2 regions of the Pseudomonas sp. GW-45 genome follow, and region 2 is predicted to be linked to the other one. Evidence: predicted binding sites of a transcription regulator. Region 2 holds the regulator's gene; the other holds the start of a gene.
What was found. Region 2 encodes sigma-54, which starts transcription at its own class of promoters, with help from an activator protein. Its sites were predicted from a motif close to ANTGGCATNNANNTTGCTNT; they were not measured.

Region 1: the regulator sigma-54 is predicted to act here: its motif matches at 1,580-1,599, upstream of glnA (glutamate--ammonia ligase).

What each region holds. Positions count from the first base shown of each region.
Region 1 is NZ_CM167674.1:3,350,052-3,353,184, reverse strand. Features, by position in the region: gene glnA (glutamate--ammonia ligase) at 84-1,487, opposite strand; gene thiI (tRNA uracil 4-sulfurtransferase ThiI) at 1,811-3,133, shown strand, end outside.
Region 2 is NZ_CM167674.1:2,765,788-2,768,920, forward strand. Features, by position in the region: gene lptA (lipopolysaccharide transport periplasmic protein LptA) at 1-233, shown strand, start outside; gene lptB (LPS export ABC transporter ATP-binding protein) at 230-955, shown strand; gene AC1XYH_RS12785 (RNA polymerase factor sigma-54) at 1,049-2,551, shown strand; gene hpf (ribosome hibernation-promoting factor, HPF/YfiA family) at 2,630-2,938, shown strand; gene ptsN (PTS IIA-like nitrogen regulatory protein PtsN) at 2,960-3,133, shown strand, end outside.

The DNA of each region.
Region 1 (3,133 bases), 580 kb from region 2:
TTGGCGGCAGCCATAAAAGACAGACGTAAAAAAAGGGCGCCCGAATGGGCACCCTTCTTTTGACTGCCAGGCTTGCGCCAGGTTCAGCAGCTGTAATACAGATCGTATTCCAGCGGGTGAACGAAGGTGCGTACCTTGATTTCTTCTGCGTGCTTGAGCTCCATGTAGGCATCAATGAAGTCATTGGTGAATACATCGCCCTTGGTCAGGAACTCGCGATCCGCGTCCAGAGACTCCAGTGCTTCCTTCAGGCTACCGCATACCTGTGGGATCTGGCTGGCTTCTTCCGGCGGCAGGTCATACAGGTTCTTGTCTGCAGCGTCGCCAGGGTGGATCTTGTTCTGAACACCGTCCAGACCAGCCATCAACAGTGCAGCAAAGCACAGGTAAGGGTTGGCAGCTGGGTCAGGGAAGCGAGCTTCGATGCGGCGAGCTTTCGGGCTGGAAACGTAAGGGATACGGATTGATGCAGAGCGGTTGCGGGCTGAGTAAGCCAGCATGACCGGAGCTTCAAAGCCGGGGACCAGACGCTTGTAAGAGTTGGTAGACGGGTTGGTGAAGGCGTTCAGTGCCTTACCGTGCTTGATGATGCCGCCGATGAAATGCAGGGCGATGTCGGACAAGCCAGAGTAACCTTCGCCAGCAAAAGTGTTCTTGCCGTCTTTGGAGATGGACATGTGTACGTGCATACCGGAGCCGTTGTCACCGTACAGTGGCTTAGGCATAAAGGTAGCTGTTTTGCCAAACGCATCGGCAACGTTGTGTACGCAGTACTTCAGTGTCTGTACTTCATCGCCCTTGGCTACCAGGGTGTTGAACAGAACGCCGATTTCATTCTGACCGGCAGTCGCCACTTCGTGGTGGTGAACTTCGATGGTCAGGCCCATTTCTTCCATGGCATTACACATGGCAGTACGGATTTCGTGGTCGTGGTCGACGGGTGGAACTGGGAAGTAGCCACCTTTGACGCCTGGACGGTGGCCTTTGTTGCCAGTTTCAAAGTCGCCGTCAGTGTTCCAGGAAGCTTGCTCAGAGAAAATCTTGAACATGGAGCCGGAAATGTCGGACTTGAATTTGACTTCGTCAAAGACGAAAAACTCAGGCTCTGGGCCAACGAATACAGTGTCGCCGATACCAGTGGACTTCAGATACTCTTCTGCGCGCTTGGCGATGCCGCGTGGGTCGCGCTCATAGCCTTGCATAGTAGAAGGCTCGATGATGTCGCAAACCAGGATCAGAGTGGGCTCTTCGGTGAAAGGATCCATGACCGCGGTGCTGTCATCGGGCAGGAGGATCATGTCGGAAGCTTCAATGCCTTTCCAGCCTTCGATTGAGGAGCCGTCGAACATCTTGCCTTCTTCGAAGAAGTCGTCGTTGACATCACGAGCAGGCATGGTGACGTGCTGCTGCTTGCCTTTGGTATCGGTGAAGCGCAGGTCAACCCACTTCACGTCATACTCTTTGATCAGTTTCATCGTTTTCGACATGGTTTCCTCCAAAAGGAATCATTTGCCAGGCTTCTGGCCTGGCGCCTCTTTAATTCGAGCGGACTAGGTCCGCACATCGTTTGCATTACAAGTGAGCAAAAGGTGTGCCATTACGGAGCATTGTCCGGAAGGCCCATTTTCAAGGGGTTTTGCTCAAAAAATCACCAAAACGCACCATAATGGCGCACCTAATGAGTGCAGGTTATAGGCTCAATGCACTTTTTTGGTGCCGTGCGTATGCGGACAGGCGACGAGATAGTACCGCGCGCCCGGCCATCACTCTAGGGTATAATGCGTGGCTTTGCGCACCTTACACCATACCCATGAAACTGATCATCAAATTCTTCCCCGAAATTACCATCAAAAGCCGTCAGGTGCGCAAGCGCTTCGTGGCTCAACTGAAAGGTAATCTGAAACTGTTATTGAGCGATATTGACCCGGCTGCCAGGGTTAATGGCAATTGGGACAGTCTCGAGGTCAATTTGGGCAGTGATAAGGCGTTGCAGCTGCGCTGCATTGAACGCCTGAAAAATACACCCGGTATAGCGCACCTGTCAGAAGTGCACGAGTATCCGCTGGGCACCCTAGAGGAGCTGGCAGAGCTATGTGTAAGCTCCATCGGCAATCAATTACAGGGCAAGCTATTCTCGGTGCGCTGTAAACGGGTCGGCAAGCATGATTTCAGCTCCCAGGATGTGGCCATCCAGGTTGGTGGTGAGTTGCATCGGCGCTGCGGTGCGGCTGGCGTATCAATGAAGAATCCTGAAGTGGTGGTGCAAATTGAGATTCGCGATCAACGCGTTTTCCTGATTCAAGCACGCCATCAGGGTATGGGCGGGTTTCCGCTAGGCACCATGGAGCCGGTTTTGAGCCTGCTGTCGGGAGGCTTCGACTCTACGGTGGCTAGCTACCAAATGCTGCAACGGGGTTTGCTGCCGCATTTTGTGTTCTTCAATTTGGGTGGTCGCGCCCATGAGCTGGGTGTGCGTCAGGTAGCGCATTACCTGTGGCAACAATATGCCTCCAGCCACCGTTTGCGGTTCGTCAGTGTGCCTTTTGAGGGCGTAGTGGCGGAAATTCTTGAAAATGTAGAAAACAGCCAGATGGGCGTTGTGCTTAAACGAATGATGCTGCGCGCCGCTGATCGCGTGGCTTCTCGGCTGGGAATTGATGCTTTGGTAACTGGCGAAGCTATCGCGCAGGTGGCGAGCCAGACGTTGCCGAACCTCAGCGTGATCGACAAGGCTGCCGAGCGTTTTGTCATTCGTCCGCTGATCACTACCAGCAAACTCGACATTATTGATACCGCCAGACGCATCGGCACACTGGATTTCTCCAGCAGTATGCCGGAGTATTGCGGCGTTATCTCAGTAGGGCCGGCTATTCGCACTACCGTAGCTAAGGTAGAAGAAGTGGAGGCCTGTTTCGACTTCGAGGTCTTGAGTCGTGCCGTAGAGAGCGCCACTTACACTGATTGCAGTGAACTGGATCAGGTTATGGAAGGCGGCGCCGAGGTTGAAATGGTCAACACTGCGTTGACCGGGCAAGTAGTCCTGGATATTCGTCATCCGGATGAGCAAGATGCACGACCGCTGGCATTGCCAGGGATTGAGGTTCAAGCGGTGCCTTTTTTCCGCCTTAACAGC
Region 2 (3,133 bases):
TGGTGCTGATCGACAAAGCCTTTCTTGAGCAGTCGGGCAATACCTTCCAGGGCGACTACGTCAGCTATGACATTCCTGGCCAGGTAGTCGACGCTGGGCGCAATAGCAGCAGCGGTGCCACTGGAGCAGATAGCGGCGGCGATGGCCGTATCGAGATCACCATTCAGCCTCGCAGTCGTGGCAACGCCACTACTGAGAGTGCTGATGGCGAGAGCGAGTCAACGGCGCCATGAGCACATTACAAGCTCGAAATTTGGCCAAAGCCTATAAAGCGCGCCAAGTGGTCAAGGATGTTTCGATTTCGATCAACAGCGGCGAAGTGGTTGGCCTACTCGGACCCAACGGTGCTGGCAAGACCACCTGTTTCTATATGATTGTGGGTCTAGTCAAATCCGATCAGGGCGAAGTACATATCGACAACACTGACATTACCGCCCTGCCCATGCATGGGCGCGCTCGTGAAGGCATCGGATACCTACCGCAGGAAGCGTCCATCTTTCGCAAATTGAGTGTGGCCGACAACATCATGGCCATTCTCGAGACCCGCAAAGACCTTAATGCCGAGGCACGCAAAGGCAAGCTGGAATCACTGATGCGCGAGTTTCATATCCAGCACCTGCGCGACAACCTGGGCATGAGCCTGTCCGGCGGCGAACGTCGTCGGGCCGAAATCGCCCGCGCCCTGGCAACCGACCCTAGCTTTATCCTGCTGGACGAGCCATTCGCCGGCGTTGACCCCATCTCGGTCAGCGACATCAAGCAGATCATCCAACACCTCAAAGATAAAGGCATAGGTGTGCTCATCACCGACCACAACGTGCGCGAGACGCTGGATATCTGTGATAAGGCTTATATCGTCAATGAAGGCACTATCATTGCTGAAGGCGACGCCGAAACCGTTCTGGCTGATCAAACGGTCAAGGATGTCTATCTGGGCCACGCCTTCCGGCTATAAAACAACACTGGTTTCAGGCATGCTACAAGACCACATGAGCCAGAGCTGCCTCGATAACGGTTAGACCAAGCGCACAAGGTAATTCGCCAAATAATGAAACCCACGCTCGTCCTCAAGATGGGGCAGCAGCTGACGATGACACCGCAGCTGCAGCAAGCCATCCGACTGCTACAGCTTTCCAGTCTTGACCTTCAACAGGAGGTGCAAGAAGCGCTGGAAGCCAATCCAATGTTGGAGATGGCCGACGAAGGCGATGACGACTACAGCGCCAGCGATACCGAGAGCAAAGACAGCGACAGCGACCCATCCTCTGTCACCGTCCCCGAACCCGTTACTCTTGATGCCATAGACCAGCACAGCCAGCCTGAAGAAGACGGCAACTGGAACGAGCAAATCCCTAATGAGTTGCCGGTCGACACACAGTGGGATGACGTTTACCAAAGCTCAACCAGCTCCTTGCCCAGCCAGGATGAAGAAGACTGGGACTACACCTCCCGCACTGGCACCGGCGAAACGTTGCAAAGTCACCTGGAATGGCAACTCAATCTGATTCCTATGTCGGAGACCGATTACGAAATTGCCATTGCATTGATTGATGGCATCAACGCCGACGGTTATCTGGAAGAATCACTGGACGACATCCTCGCTTCCCTGCCACCCGAAATGGACGTGGAGATGGATGAGGTGGAAATGGTGCTGCACCGTATCCAGCAGTTCGAGCCGGTCGGCATCGGCGCGCGTGATCTGAGCGAATGTCTGCTGCTGCAGATTCGCCAATTACCCGCCGATACACCCATGCTGGAACAAGCAACACGGGTGGTCCGCGATCATCTTGAACTGCTCGGTAGTCGGGATTTTAGCCAGCTGATGCGCCGCAGCAAGCTTAAGGAAGATCAACTGCGCGATGTGGTTGCATTGATCCAGACACTAAATCCACGTCCTGGCGGCGAAATTGCCTCGGGCGAGCCGGAATACGTTATTCCCGATGTAATCGTGCGCAAGGATAACAATCGCTGGCTGGTTGAACTAAACCAGGAGTCAGTGCCGAAGGTAAGAGTTAACAACCAATATGCCTCCATGGTGCGCCGCGCCGACTCAAGCCAGGACAACACCTACCTGCGCAATAATCTGCAAGAGGCGCGATGGTTTATTAAGAGCCTGCAGAGCCGCAACGAAACGCTGATGAAGGTTGCTACCCAGATCGTTGAGCATCAGCGCGGTTTTCTCGAGCAAGGTGAAGAGGCCATGAAACCTCTAGTGCTGCACGATATCGCTGAAGCCGTTGGTATGCACGAGTCGACCATCTCGCGCGTTACCACCCAGAAATTCATGCACACCCCGCGTGGTATCTTCGAACTCAAGTACTTTTTTTCTAGCCATGTGGGCACAAGCGAGGGCGGAGAATTCTCCTCTACGGCGATCCGCGCACTGATTAAAAAACTGGTTGCAGCAGAAAACCCAAAGAAACCATTGAGCGATAGCAAGATCGCTGGTTTACTGGAAGAACAAGGAATCGAGGTGGCCCGTCGGACCATCGCGAAATACCGCGAATCGCTCAACATAGCACCGTCGAGCGAGCGCAAGAGGCTGGTTTGAGCCTTCAAGAATTAAGCAATGGCACCACCGGGCGGCATCATGCTGCCCTGCAACATCAAGCCAATCAGGAGAAGCCGTATGCAATTGAATATTAGCGGTCATCAACTCGATATCACTGACGCACTGCGTGATCACGTCACTGAAAAAATGGCCCGCCTGGAGCGGCACTTTGACAAAATCACCAACGTCCAGGTAACCCTTGAAGTAGAAAAACTCCGACAGAAAGCTGAAGCCACCCTGCATGTCGCCGGCGGTGAAGTCGTCGCCCTGGCCGAAAGTACCGACATGTACGCGGCGATTGATCAGCTCACCGACAAGCTCGATAGGCAACTGATCAAGCACAAAGAAAAACACATCGATCGCCTGCAGGGCGCCAATGACCGTTAACGCGAACCTCACCGCATACTCATGCAAATAGATCATATATTGACCCCTGACCGCACCTTTTCGGGCGTTCAGGGGGGATCCAAGAAACGTGTGCTGGAATTGATCGGCAAGCTGGTTGCTCAGCACACCAACCTTGATCCAGACGCCATTTATGAAAGCCTTATAGCCCGAGAAAAGCTCGGTTCTACTGGTTTT